One region of the Catellatospora sp. NPDC049609 genome, then DNA from elsewhere that is predicted to be linked to it. Evidence: riboswitches for the same ligand, from Rfam matches in the RefSeq annotation. Region 1 holds a riboswitch; the other holds the start of a gene.

Region 1 (7,101 bases):
ACAGCCGTTCAGCCGAGTGCTCTGGTCCGATCGGCCGAGCACGCGTAGGCTCAGGCAATCGATCACGGATCGCGGGTGGTTGGGCGAATGTCGGACCGGCTGGAACTGCACATCCTCGGTTCCTTCGAGCTGTCCCGCGGCGGCGTCGCCGCGAACGTGGGCGGAGTGAAACCGCGCCAGCTGCTGGCGACGCTGGCGCTGCACCATGGCCGCACCGTCTCCGTGGACCACCTGATCGAGGTGCTCTGGCCGCACGACCCGCCCCGCTCCGCGCTGGCGAACGTGCAGACGTACGTCAGCGCCCTGCGCACCTGCCTCGGCGACCGGCTGCGCCGCCAGCCGCCCGGCTACCGGCTCGAACTGGTGCCGGACGAGCTGGACCTGCTGCGCTTCGAGGAGCACGCCCGCGGCACCGATCCGCAGAGCCTGGACGCGGCGCTGGCGCTGTGGCGCGGCGAGCCGCTGGAGAACCTGCCCCCCGCGCCGCTGTGGCGCAGCGAGATCGACCGGCTCGTCGAGCGGCGCCGCGCGGTGCGGCAGAGCCGGGCGCGGCTGCGCATCGAGGCCGGGCAGCCTGCCGTCGCCGTCGACGAGCTGCGCCGGCTGGTCGCCGAGGAGCCGCTGCGCGAGGAGGCGTGGCTGCTGCTGGTCACCGCGCTGCGCGACGCCGGCCACCGAGCCGAGGCGCTGGCGACGTACGCGGCCGCGCGCCGCACGCTGACCGAGGAGCTGGGCGTGGAGCCGGGCGAGCCGCTGCGCCGGCTGCACCGCACGCTGCTCGTCGAGGAGGAGGGCCCGCTGGCCCTGGGCACCCGGCTGGACGGGGCGGCCGCGCTGGTGCTGCGCGGGCTGGCCCGGCTCGGGATGGCCTCGGCGCCGTGCTGGGTGCCCGCCGCGCTGCTCGGCCGTCCGGAGGCGACGGAGGTGCTGGCCGCCCTGGAGCGGGCCCGCCTGCTGCGCCCGACCGGCCCCGACGAGCTGGGCCAGACGCGGTACGGGCTGCCGGTGCTGGTCGGCCTGCTCGCCCCGGACCTGCCGGGCGAGGCGATCGGCGCGGCGCTGACCCGCGCGCTCAGCGGCTACCTGAGCCTGGCCGAGCGCGCCGCGGGCGGGCTACCGCCGCAGGTGTTCGGCCCGGGGCTCACCGTCGCGGCGCGCTGGCCGGTGCCGGAGGCGGCGGAGCTGACCCGCGACCCGGTGCGCTGGTTCGCCGCGGAGCGGGAGTCGCTGCTCGGCGCGGTGGAGGCCGCCGCGGCGAACGGGCTGTCCGATCTGGCCTGGGAGCTGGCGCACGCCATGGTGCCCTGGTGCGACATGGGCGGGCACACCGCGGAGTGGGAGCAGATCCACCGCACCGCGCTGTCGGCCTGCCGGGCCGCCGGGAACCTGCTCGGCGAGGCGGTGACCCTGCGCGGGCTCGGTCAGCTGCACCTGTATCGCGACCACTACGAGGAGGCCGCGGAGGCGTTCAGCCGGGCCCGCCTGCTGTTCGCGCGGCTGGGCAACCTGTGCGGGCAGGCCGCGGCGCTGGCCGGGCTGGGCACCGGGCACCGCATCCGCGGCGAGCTGGACGAGGCGCTGGACTGCCACCGCCAGGCGCTGGAGGCGTACCGGCTGCTCGGGCACCGGCACGGTGAGGCCTACGCGCTCGGCGCGCTCGGCATGGTGCGGCTGGCCCGCGGCGACCTCGCGGAGGCGTACCGCGACTTCAGCGCCGGGCTGCGGATCGCCGAGGAGATCGGCGACGCGCACCGGACCGCGCTGCTGACCCGCCAGCTGGGCCTGGTCCGGCTGCGCAGCGGTGACCTGGCGCACGCCCGCGCCGACCTGGTGGCGGCGCTGGACCGGTTCGCGGTGCTCGGCGACGCGCACTGCGAGGCGTACTGCCTGACCGACCTGGCCGGGCTGGAGGCGCCCGAGGTGGCGGTGCGGCGGCTCACCCAGGCGCTGGAGATCTTCGAGCGGATCGGCGACCGGCGCGCTCAGGCGCAGACCGCGCGCCGCCTCGGCGAGTTGCACCGCGGCGACGAGCGCTTCGGCCTGTCCGACGCGTACCTGGCCGAGGCCCGCCGGTTGCAGTCCACCGTGGAGATGACCCGCACGCCCTTCTGAGTCAGGCGCGGCCGCGGAAGGTGCGCCGGTACGACGACGGCGAGGTGCGCATGCACCGGCTGAAGTGGTGCCGGAAGGTGGCCGGCGAGTCGAACCCGACCGCGGCGGCGACCTGCTCCACGGGGGAGTCGGAGGTCTCCAGCAGGGCCAGGCTGGCCGCGACCCGCTGCGCGATGAGCCACCGGATCGGGCTGGTGCCGGTGTGCCGGGCGAAGTGGCGCAGGAAGCTGCGCGGCGACATCCGAGCCCGTGCCGCCAGCGCGTCGACCGTCAGCGGCTCGGTGAGGTGGTCCAGCGCCCACGCCATCGCGCGGGCCACCCCGTCGTCGTCCACCACGTCGCGCACGGGCAGCTCGATGAACTGGGCCTGCCCGCCGTCGCGGTGCGGCGGCAGCACCAGCCGCCGGGCCACCGTGTTCGCGATCTGGGCGCCGTGGTCGCGGCGCACCAGGTGCAGGCACAGGTCCAGCCCGGCGGCGCTGCCCGCGCTGGTGACCACCTGGCCGGTGTCCACGTAGAGCACGTCCGGCGTCACCTCGACCAGCGGGTGGCGCTCGCGCAGCAGCTCGGCGTAGCGCCAGTGCGTGGTGGCCGCCCGGCCGTCCAGCAGCCCGGCGGCGGCCAGCGCGAACGCGCCGGAGCAGATGGAGACCAGGCGCGCGCCGCGCCCGGCGGCCGTACGCAGCGCCGTGACCAGGGCGGGGGAGACCTCGGCGCGCACGTCGGCGACCCCGGGCACGATCACCGTGTCGGCGGCGGCGAGCACATCCAGGCCGTGCTGTGCGGTGACGGCGAACCCGCCCACCGCGGGCAGCGCCGCGCCGGGGACCTCGGCACAGACGTCCAGGTCGTACCACGGCACGTCCAGCTCCGGGCGGGGCAGGCCGAACACCTCCACCACGCAGCCCAGCTCGAACGGGGCCATCCCGGCGAAGGCCAGCACCGCGATCCGGTGCCGGGGCCGGGTCTGGAGCGTCAGCGGCGTACCCATGGCGGGATCTTAGCGAACAGCGGCGTTGCCGCCACTCGTGGTCGGCAGCCGGCCACCGCGAGGATGAACGCAGTGATCGAGCAGTAGAGGAGCAGCTCATGTCCGCCGTACTCGGCACCGCCCCGGCCGCCGCCGCCGATGTCGCCGCCGCCCACTTCGCCGCCCGCCTGTCGTTCGAGGCCGACGTGTCCGACGTGCACGCCGACCTGGCCTCGGGTGCCGCCGGCTTCGTCCTGGTCGACTCGCGCTCGCGGGAGGCGTGGGAGCAGGGACACCTCCCGGGCGCGGTGCACCTGCCCACCGCGGAGATCGCCGCCCGTGCGGCGGCCGTGGTGCCCGCGGGCAGCGTCGTGGTCACCTACTGCTGGGGCCCCGGCTGCAACGGCGCCACCCGGGCCGCGCTGGCCTTCGCCCGCCTCGGCTACCGGGTCAAGGAGATGCTCGGCGGGTACGAGTACTGGGTGCGCGAGGGCTTCGACACGCAGACCCCGCTCGGGTTGCGCAAGCACGATGTGGACCCGCTCACCGCACCCGCGAGCGGCGCCGCCTGCGCCTGCTGAGGGCGGGACATAGACGCCCGTCGGGGTGGACCATCGACGACACGCCGAACTTCATATGGGGTCGCTTTCCTCGCGATGCCACTAGATGTAGTGTGAGCGCATCGCTGGTCCACCCCTCCGGTGTCCACCGGACACCGGGTCGAGGGGTGCCGCGCGAGCCGCCGGAACGCGGCCCGCGCAGAGGGAATCCGGTGCGAATCCGGAGCTGCCCCGCAGCGGTGAGTGGGAACGAAACCGTCCCGCGCCCCTCCCGCGAAGAGGGGTGCGGAGCAGCACTGGGCCGGTCCGGCCTGGGAAGCGACGGTCTAGGGGGTCTCCGCAGCACGGCGTCCGCGCCGCGCCGCCCGGCCGTGCCCACGAGCCCGAAGACCTGCCGGCGTGCGCGCCACGGCCCTGCCCGTGTCGCGCCCACGACCCTCCCGTCCGGCTGGACGGGACCGGTCGCGGACACCGGGCCGCGCGGGACGGTCCACGGTGGATGGCGCGTGTCCCCCCGGGGAGGGTGAGCGCCGTTCGCGTGCCCTCCCGCGCTTCGACGAGGGGGAGCGCACGCCTTGACCAGCACCACCTTCCACACCACCACCGACGCCGGCGCACCCGGCGAGACCACGCCCGGCTTGGCCGCGTCGCCCGAGAACGCGCCGCCCGGCACGGCCGCGTCGCCCGAGAGCACGTCGTCTGACACCACCGCGTCGCTCGCGCGGCTGCTCGCCGAGGCGGCCCGGGGGCTGCCCGATGTGGATCACAATACCGTCCTCACCCCGGTGGCAGCCGGTGTATGGCCCGGCGCGACCGAGGCCGACCTGCGGCTGCGCGCCATCGAGACCGCCGCCGCCATGGTCGTGCGGGAGCCGTCGTACAGCCGCCTCGCGGCGCGGCTGCTCGCGGTGCACATCGCCGAGGAGGCGGCCACCCAGGGCGTACACGACTTCGCGAGCTCCGTGCGGGCCGGGCACGCGGCAGGCGTGCTCGCCGACGACCTGGCCGCGTTCGTCGCCGCGCACGCGGCCGAGCTGGACCGGCTCGTCGACCCGGCCGCCGACGACCGCTTCGAGTACTTCGGGCTGCGCACCGTCTACGACCGCTACCTGCTGCGCCACCCGGTCACCCGCAAGGTGCTGGAGACGCCGCAGCACTTCCTGCTGCGGGTGGCCTGCGGGCTGATGGGCGAGGTCGGCGACGCGGGCACCGCCGGCCGCCGCCTGCCCGGCGACGTGGCCGAGGTCGCCGCGCTCTACGCCGTGCTCAGCCGCCTGGCCTACCTGCCCAGCTCGCCGACGCTGTTCAACGCCGGTGCCCGGCGCCCGCAGCTGAGCAGCTGCTTCCTGCTCGACTCGCCGCGCGACGAGCTGGAGTCGATCTACGACCGGTACGCCCAGATCGCCCGGCTGTCCAAGTACGCCGGGGGCATCGGGGTGTCGTGGAGCCGGATCCGGTCCCGGGGCTCGCTGATCCGCGGCACCAACGGCCTGTCCAACGGCATCGTGCCGTGGCTGCGCACGCTCGACGCCAGCGTGGCCGCGGTCAACCAGGGCGGCCGCCGCAAGGGCGCGGCGTGCGTCTACCTGGAGACCTGGCACGCCGATCTGGACGAGTTCCTGCAGCTGCGTGACTCGACCGGCGAGGAGAGCCGGCGTACGCACAACCTGCACCTGGCCAACTGGGTGCCGGACGAGTTCATGCGCCGGGTCGAGGCCGACACCGCGTGGTCGCTGTTCGACCCGAAGGACGTGCCGCAGCTGGTCGACCTGTGGGGCGAGGAGTTCGACGCCGCCTACCGCGCCGCCGAGGCCGCCGGGCTGGCCGTGCGCACGCTGCCCGCCCGGGAGCTGTACGGCCGGATGATGCGCACCCTGGCGCAGACCGGCAACGGCTGGATGACGTTCAAGGACGCGGCCAACCGCACCTGCAACCAGACCGCCGTCGCGGGCAACACGGTCCACCTGTCGAACCTGTGCACCGAGATCCTGGAGGTCACCAGCGACGGCGAGACCGCCGTGTGCAACCTCGGCTCGGTCAACCTGGCCGCGCACCTCGGCCCGGACGGCGTCGACTGGGACGCGCTGCGCTCGACCGTGCGCACCGCCGTGCGGGTGCTCGACCGCACCATCGACCTGTCCTACTACCCGACCGGCGAAGCGGCCGGGGCCAACAACCGCTGGCGGCCGATCGGCCTGGGCGTGATGGGCCTGGCCGACGTGTTCTTCGCGCTCGGCCTGGACTTCGACGCGCCCGAGGCGCTGGCCCTGTCCACCCGGCTGGCCGAGGAGATCGCGCTCGCGGCGTACGACGCCAGCGCCGACCTCGCCGCCGAGCTGGGCACCCACCCGTCGTACGCGGACACCCGCGCCGCGCGCGGCGTGCTGCACGCCGACCACTTCCCGGACGCGGTGTCCACCCGCCCGTGGGCGTGGGACGAGCTGCACGCGAAGGTGGCCCGCACCGGCCTGCGCAACTCGCTGCTGATCGCCATCGCGCCGACCGCGACCATCGCGTCGATCGCGGGCTGCGCCGAGTGCATCGAGCCGCCGGTGGCCAACGTGTTCAAGCGCGAGACGCTGTCGGGCGAGTTCCTCCAGGTCAACCGCTACCTGGTGGACGAGCTGAAGGCGCGGGGCCTGTGGACGGCGGCGCTGCGCGACCGGGTGCTGGCGGCCGAGGGCTCGGTGGCGGGCATCGAGGAGATCCCGGCGGAGCTGCGGCGGCGCTTCCGCACCGCGTGGGAGCTGCCGCAGCGGGCGCTGATCGACCTGGCCGCGGCGCGGATGCCGTACATCGACCAGTCGCAGTCGCTGAACCTGTTCATGGCCGCCCCGGAGATCGGCAAGCTCTCCTCGATGTACGCCTACGCCTGGCGCAAGGGCCTGAAGACCACCTACTACCTGCGCTCCCGCCCCGCGACCGCCATCGCCCAGACCACGGTAAGGAAGGGCACCCTCCCATCGCTTTCCGTAGCGGAAGGGCACCTTCCTAACGCGTCGCGTGCGACCGGACCGGCTGCCGCGTCCGCTCCGGCGAGCGCGCCGGGTGCAACGCTGCGCACCGCCGCGAGCCCGATCAACCTGAACCTGGAGAACCCGGAGATCTGCGAGGCATGCCAGTGACCACCCCGAAGAAGATGCTGCTCGACCCGGGCCTCGACCTGACCCTGCGGCCGATGCGCTACCCGGACTTCTACGAGCGCTACCGCGCCGCGATCCGCAACACCTGGACCGTCGAGGAGGTCGACCTCGGCAACGACCTGCCCGACCTGGCCGGGCTGTCGGCGGGGGAGCGGCACCTGGTGAACCGCCTGGTCGCGTTCTTCGCCACCGGCGACACCATCGTGGCCAACAACCTGGTGCTGAACCTGTATCGCCACATCAACGCCCCGGAGGCCCGGCTCTACCTGAGCCGCCAGCTCTTCGAGGAGGCGGTGCACGTGCAGTTCTACCTGAC
Region 2 (7,101 bases), on a different contig from region 1:
GATCGGCTACGAGACCGCGCTGCTGGCGCACCGGGTCGCGTACGCCCTGGAGCCGGAGGCGCGGGCGGGCGAGCAGTGGTGACGCGCCGCCGGCTGGCCCTGCTGCTCTGCGCGCTGCTGGCGCCCGCGCTCGCCGCGTGCACGGGCGACCCGGCGGCCACGACCGCGGCGGCCTGGCACGGCGGCACGCTGACCATCGGCACCGGCCCCACCAACGGGGTGTTCAACCAGGTGGGTGGCGGTTACGCCGACATCATCAACCGCCACCTGGCCGGGTACGAGGCGCTCGCCCCGCCGACCAACGGCGCGGGCGACAACCTGCAGCGGCTGGCCATCGACGACGTGCAGGTCGCGTTCACGTTCGCCGACACGGCGGCCGACGCCGCCGCGGGCAAGGGCCTGTTCGCGGGCAAGCCGGTGAAGTTCAAGGCGCTGGCGCGCATCTTCAACGGCTACACCCACCTCGTGGTACGCGCCGACTCCGGCATCAAGTCGATCAAGCAGCTGAAGGGCAGGCGGGTCGCCACCGGCCCGCAGAACTCCGGCTCCGAGCTGGTGGCGATGCGCCTGCTGGCCGCCGCCGGGATCGACGTCAAGCGCGACATCACGCAGGTCTCCGCGTCGCTGTCGCAGATGGCGATGTCGATGCGGGCCGGCGACCTGGACGCCATGTTCTACGCCGCGGGCCTGCCCACCGTCGGCGTGCAGGCGCTGTTCGCGCAGTCGCCGGGCGTGTTCACGCTGCTGCCGACCGAGGAGCTGTTCCAGGACATGGGCCGGCTGCACCCCGACGTCTACGCGCCGGGGAAGATCCCGAAGGCCATGTACGGGCTGAGCGCCGACGTGACCGTGGTCGCGGTGCCGAACCTGATCGTGGTCGCCGAGGACATGCCGGACGACCTGGCCTACCGCCTCACCCAGCTGATCTTCGACTTCCAGCCGGAGCTGGCCGCGGTGCACCCCGAGGGCGACAACATCAGCCGGGACATCGCCGCGCTGGTGTCGCCTCTGGACCTGCATCCGGGCGCCAAGCGCTTCTACGGGGTGTCCTGACCGCGGGATCGTCCAGACGGCGGACAGACCCGGTGATCACGGCGTAGCGTCGGGATTGCCGGGAGGTGTGCGATGCCGTTCTTCGTTGCCATCTGGTTCACCGTCGTCGTCGGCTGGTTGATCCACGTCGCCGTGGACAAGCACCCGGATCGGCGCACCAGGCACCGCGTGGTGGAGCTGGCCCTGCTGTGGATCATGGTCGTGGGCGCGGGCATCTGGGGCCTGATCGGCGGGCTGAGCCATATCGGACCGACCTCCGGCCAGACCGCCGAGCAGATCGGCTACACCCAGTCCATGTTCCAGTGGGAGGTGGGCTGGGGTGACATCGCCGTGGCCGTGCTGGCCATCGGTTGCGCCTGGCGGCGGCTGCGCGGCACCTGGCTGACCGCGGCGGTGACCGCACTGGCGATCTCCTTCTGGGGCGACGCCTGGGGCCACTTCAACCAGTGGGTGTTCCACGGCAACACCGCGCCCGCCAACACCTGGGCACTGCCGTCCGACATCCTGATGCCGCTGCTGGCCGTCATCCTGCTGGTGATGTACCGCCGCGGCGCCCCTGCTGCGGACGCCGCGGCGATCACGGCCCGGGACGGTCTCAGGACCGGCCCGGCGCCTCGATGACGTAGGGCATCAGCGCCACCGGAAGCTCGGCGGCGCCCGGACCGCCCGCGGCGGCCCAGGCGGCGACGTACTCCACGACGGCCTCGTCGAGGACGCCGCCCAGCCACACCGGCTGCCCGCCCGCCCGGCGACCGGACGGGCGCGGGTGCACCACCATCACGTTGGAGTGCTCGCAGACGTCCAGGCACTGCGCGATGCGCACCCGGACGCCCGCCTTCTCCAGCTGCCGCAGCTGCCCGTCGTGATCGGTGTCCGGATGCTTGGCCGTGCCGCAGCAGCAGTCACGGCACACGGTCACCCGCGCCTTCACCCGGTCACCCGCGCCGCCGGCCGGTCCCCGGCGCCACGCGGCCCCGCCGCCGACGCGCGGTCTGCGCGACCCGCGGCCCGGCCCGCCGCGCGGGACGTCACGCGCCCGCCCGTGCCGCGACGGCGCCCACCGAGGCCTCGGCGCGCAGCCCGGCCAGTCCGAAGCCGACGCCCAGCCCGGCCCAGAGCACGACCGACGCGAGCAGCGACAGCAGGCGGAAGCTCCACAGCAGGTCCGCGGGTGTGCCGATCTCGTCGCCCGAGGAGGGCAGCAGGAACAGCACAGCCAGGCCGAGCAGCGCCACGCCCACCGGGGCGAGGTGGCGCACCGGCAGGGCCGCGCCGCGCCGTGCCAGCCGCCCGGCCACCAGGCCCATCGCGGACACCGTGGCCAGCCCGATGACGATCGCGGCGAGCCAGGTCACCGTGCGCGCCTGCTGGGTCGCCTCGCTGCCCACCCCCGGCGGGTTGGTCGGGAAGCGCAGGAACGGCAGCAGGCTCACGCCGAGGAACCCGGCCCCGGCCAGGCGCAGCGCCCGGCCCCACGGATCGGCCTCGGGGTCGCGCCGGTGCAGCACCGCGTAGACCAGGCCGAACAGCAGGCCGATCGCCATCCCGGCGAGGATCACCGAGACCAGCAGGCCGACGTGCTGGGTGTCGCGGGTGAACAGCTCCGCGCCGTGGCCCGCACCGGCCGCGGCATGTTCGAGCTCGATGGCCCGGTCGATGACCGGCTCGGCGAGCAGCAGGGACACCAGGGCGGAGGCGGCACCGGCGCACGCGCCGGCCAGCCCGCCCCGCCCCATCAGGGAGAGCAGGGTCACGTGCGCCCCCGCTCAGTGGCAGTTGGCGGCGAACAGGTGCCGCCCGTCGTGGGACAGCTCGTGCAGGTAGTTGGCGCTGCGCGAGAGCTCCCCGTACACCGGGGACAGCAGCGCACCCTGGTCCAGGAACACCGCGTACAGGATGAACAGCGCCAGCAGGACGAGCAGGCCGGCGACGACCTGGTCCCGCAGCCGGATCGCGACCGCGGCCGTCCGGTCCGACGACGTCGCGGGGGTGGACAACGCACCCATGATCAACCTCCTTCTCGGGGTTCACCGCCCCGAACTGGACAACGACGGGTCAGTGTCCTGACTCCCGGGTGGATGTGGTGCGTCGCGCTTGCCGCGCCTTCCAGCCGCTGCAGCGGCCGTGGCTCGTGCGGGGCGCTCCCCGGTCACAGTGGCGGGACCGTCCCGGATTCTCACCGGGTTCCTGCGCACCGTCGTCTGATGTGTACTTGTAGCAACCACCATGCCAGCGTGCTCGTACGCCCGTCAAACCCTCTCACTCCGCCGGTAACGCCGGTCACCGCCCAGGGTGCACGGGCCGGTGATATCGCCGATGCGCCGCCACGCGCCGCGCGGTCACCATGACCGCATGATGAAGCATCCGCGCAGGCTGGGCGCCGCCGCCGCGCTCGCCCTGGCCGCCGCCCTGGTGCCGGCCGGCGTCGCGAGCGCGGGCGGCGACCGTACGCCGATATCAACACCGACGGTGTCGGGGCCGCTGCCGGGCGCCGTGCCCGGCGACCGGCTGTCCCCGGTGCTCGAGGACACCTACCCGTTCTTCTCCACCCCCGACGACCTGGCCCGCCACGGGTACGTCGAGCAGGAGTTCCTCCTGTCCGGCATCGCCGACGGCTGGGACAGCCAGGGTGGGCCCGTCGCCACCGACGTGCCGTACCGGACCCGGATCGTGGTCCGGCGGCCGGTCAGCCGGCACGCGTTCAACGGCACCGCGCTCGTCGAGTGGCAGAACGTCACCGCCGGCTACGACCTCGACGCGCTGTGGAACGGCGAGGCGATCATGCGGGCCGGGTACGCCTGGGTCGGCGTCTCCGCCCAGCGCGTGGGCGTCGACCAGCTGCGCTCGTGGAGCCCGACGCGCTACGGCGCGCTGGATGTGACCGGCGGCGGCGCCCACCTCGCCGACGAGCTGTCGTACGACATCTTCGCCCAGGCCGCGAAGGCGGTGGGCACCGGCGGGCCCGGCTCCCCCCTGGGCCGGCTCGACGTGCGCACGCTGCTGGCCGTCGGCGCGTCCCAGTCGGCGGGGCGGATGACCGTCTACTACCAGCACATCCTGCCGAAGGTCGAGCCGGTGTTCGACGGGTACGCGTTCATCGTCGGCAACGCCCCGACCCGGGTCGGCGACGAGCCGGTGTTCCAGGTGCTGTCGGAGACCGACGTCCGCACGCCGGTGCGCCCCTCCCCCGACACCGACCGGTTCCGCCGCTGGGAGGTCGCCGGCGGGGCGCACTCGGGCTGGCGGGGGCAGGAGTACCGCAACCCGATCTCGGTGCGCGACCTCGGCGCGGCCCCGGTGTACGACTGCGCCGCGCCGCCGTTCAGCCGGGTGCCGGTGCACCACGCCACCGCGGCGGCCTACGACCACCTGGTGCGCTGGGTCCGCACCGGCACCCCGCCGCCGGTCGCCGAGCCGCTCGCCTTCAACGCCGACGGCACCAAGGCGCGCGACGGCCTCGGCCTGGCCCTCGGCGGCATCCGCTACTCCCAGGTGACCGTGCCGACGGCGCTCAGCACCGGCGACAACTCCGGCCAGTCGTTCTGCTTCCTGTTCGGCTCCCACCAGCCGTTCGACGAGCCGACCCGGGACCGGCTGTACCCGACCCGCGGCGGATACCTGGCGCGGGTCGCGCTGGCCGACGTGCGCAACGTCGCCGCCGGCTACCTGCTGCCCGCCGACGCCCGCGTCAACCTGCGCGAGGCCCTGGCCTCCGGCGTGGGGCGCTGATCACCGTCCGGGCCCGGCCCGCCTGCCCGCGCGGGCCGGGCCCGGACCGCCGCTCCCGGCGCGGCTGCCCCGCCCACCTGGTGCGGCAGCCGCCCCCACGCCCCTGGCCCGGCCGAGGGCGGCGAAGCCGCCATCACCGGCGCCGGCCGTGGTGGTGCCCGTCCGCGCCGTCGTGGTGGGCGTGCTGGTCGCCATGGCCGTGGTGGGTGTGGCCGTGGTCGTCCGGGTGGTGGTGCGGCGTCTGGGCCGCACCGACCCGGTCCTCGAAACCGGGCAGCTTCACCCGGTAGACGCACGAGTCGCAGTTCATCCGGATGTCGCCCGCCAGCGCCTCGTCGTAACGCTCGATCACCAGGTCGGCGAGCGCGTCGGTGTCGCCGAGCACGGCGGCGCAGCGCACCGGCACGCCCGCGCGCCCGGCCGCCCACGCCGTGGCCTGGTCGGCCACCCGGCGCGGCAGCACCCCGGTGAAGAGGAAGTACGGCAGCACCACTATCCGGCGCGCGCCCAGCGCGGCACAGCGGTCCAGGCCCGCGGGCACGCCGGGCCGGGCGAGCGAGACGAAGGCGTACTCCACCGCGGCCACCGCCGTCGTCTCGGCCAGCAGCCGCGCGGCGCGGGCCACCTCGGCGTTGGCGTCCGGATCGGTGGAACCGCGCCCCACCAGCAGCACCGTGTCGCCCTCGGCCGCACCGGCCTGCGCCAGCCGCTCCCGCAGCAGGGCCAGCACCGCCGGGTGGGCGCCGAGCGGGCGGCCGTACGCCACCGCGAGCCCGGGATGCCGCAGCTGCTCACGGGCCAGCGCGGCCGGGATGTCGCCCTTGGCGTGTCCGGCCGCGACCAGCATCAGCGGCACGGCGGCCAGCCGGCGGTGCCCGGCCGCGACCAGCTCGCCCACCGCCTCGCCGAGCGGCGGTGGGGACAGCTCGATGAAACCGCCGCCGACGCTCACCCCGCGCGGGGCCAGGCGCTTGCCCACCCGGTCGGTGAACGCGCGGAACTCCTCCGCGCCGTCGGTGTCGGACGTGCCGTGCCCGGCGATGAGCAGCGCGGGCGGGGTGGCGATCATGGTCTTCCTCCTGGGGGTCGCACCTGACGGAGCTCGTCTCGGGGTCGCCGGGAGTCACCTGTGGCGGGCGCCCGGCGACAGCGGCTCCTCACGGAGGCGCGGTGTCGTGGCCGGTCAGCGGGTCGCCGTAGAGCAGGGCGTTGACGGCGGCGGCGGCGACGGCCGAGCCGCCGCGGGCGCTGACGTTGGACAGCTGGGGCAGCCCGGACGCGCGCAGCGCCGCCTTCGCCTCGGCCGCACCGACGTACCCGACCGGCAGGCCCACCACCAGCGCCGGAGCCACCGTCCCGGCCGCCGCCAGCCGCAGCAGCTCGAACAGGGCGGTCGGGGCGTTGCCGACGGCCCATACCGCACCCGCCGGATGCTCGGCGGCGGCCAGCCGCACCGCCGCGGCGGACCGGGTGATCCCCTCGGCCGCGGAAAGTTCCGCCGCCCGCGCCGAGCCGACCAGGCAGCGCGACGGGTAGCGGGTGATGCCCGCGCCGACCATGGTCACGTCGACCACCAGCGGCGCGCCCGCGGCCAGCGCGGCGGCCCCGGCGGCGAGCGCCGCCTCGTCCGGCACCAGGTCGGCGACCCAGCCCGGATCGGCCGTGGTGTGCACGATCCGCTCCACCACGTCCCTGCTGTACGGCGCCAGCCCCGTCGTGTCCACCACCGACCGCAGGATCCGGTACGACTCCGCCTCGATCGGATGCACCACCCGCGCTGAACCGCCCATCACCGCTCCCCCACGGTCAGGGTCACCGCGTCCACCGGGCACACCTCGACGCACTCCCCGCAGCCGGTGCACAGGTCCGGGCGGGCGTGCAGGGTCGCCGGGCCGTCGCCGCCGACCGGGCGGATCGCGTGCGTGGGGCAGGTCAGTAGGCAGGCGCCGCAGCCCTGACAGCCGTCGAACCGCACGGAGACGGCCGGTCCGGGCCCGCCGCCCGCCGGCCGGCTCCCCGCGCGCGTCAGCTCGGCATCCACGCGTACCCCCGCGGGGTGACCATGCGCCCGGCGACCGTGCGGGTCGTGCTGGCCCCGACGATCACCACCGTGTTCATGTCCACCGCGGCCGGGTCGAACTCGGCCAGCGTGGTCAGCGCGACCCGCTCGCCCGGCCGGGACGCGTCGCGCACCAGCCCGATCGGCGTGCGCGGCGGCCGGTGCGCGCCCAGGATCGCCAGCGCCGCGGGCAGCTGCCGGGTGCGCCGGGCGCTGCGCGGGTTGTAGAGGCACACCACGAGATCGGCCTGCGCCGCGGC

What was found. A riboswitch is a leader RNA that binds a small molecule or an ion and turns the genes downstream of it on or off. The one in region 1 is predicted to bind cobalamin.
Region 2: it holds a riboswitch for cobalamin, as region 1 does, so the genes downstream of both, AB0J67_RS07250 (hypothetical protein) here and AB0J67_RS13570 (ribonucleoside-diphosphate reductase subunit alpha) in region 1, are expected to answer to the same signal.

What each region holds. Positions count from the first base shown of each region.
Region 1 is NZ_JBFAOU010000037.1:27,155-34,255, reverse strand. Features, by position in the region: gene AB0J67_RS13585 (BTAD domain-containing putative transcriptional regulator) at 88-2,112, shown strand; gene ftrA (transcriptional regulator FtrA) at 2,114-3,103, opposite strand; gene AB0J67_RS13575 (rhodanese-like domain-containing protein) at 3,202-3,663, shown strand; cobalamin riboswitch at 3,843-4,035, shown strand; gene AB0J67_RS13570 (ribonucleoside-diphosphate reductase subunit alpha) at 4,392-6,767, shown strand; gene AB0J67_RS13565 (ribonucleotide-diphosphate reductase subunit beta) at 6,758-7,101, shown strand, end outside.
Region 2 is NZ_JBFAOU010000016.1:29,278-36,378, reverse strand. Features, by position in the region: gene AB0J67_RS07275 (roadblock/LC7 domain-containing protein) at 1-82, shown strand, start outside; gene AB0J67_RS07270 (TAXI family TRAP transporter solute-binding subunit) at 79-1,053, shown strand; gene AB0J67_RS07265 (DUF6790 family protein) at 1,126-1,674, shown strand; gene AB0J67_RS07260 ((2Fe-2S) ferredoxin domain-containing protein) at 1,649-1,984, opposite strand; gene AB0J67_RS07255 (CbtA family protein) at 2,082-2,807, opposite strand; gene AB0J67_RS07250 (hypothetical protein) at 2,820-3,059, opposite strand; cobalamin riboswitch at 3,089-3,284, opposite strand; gene AB0J67_RS07245 (alpha/beta hydrolase domain-containing protein) at 3,406-4,782, shown strand; gene AB0J67_RS07240 (sirohydrochlorin chelatase) at 4,916-5,851, opposite strand; gene AB0J67_RS07235 (precorrin-8X methylmutase) at 5,940-6,572, opposite strand; gene AB0J67_RS07230 (4Fe-4S binding protein) at 6,572-6,757, opposite strand; gene cobJ (precorrin-3B C(17)-methyltransferase) at 6,808-7,101, opposite strand, start outside.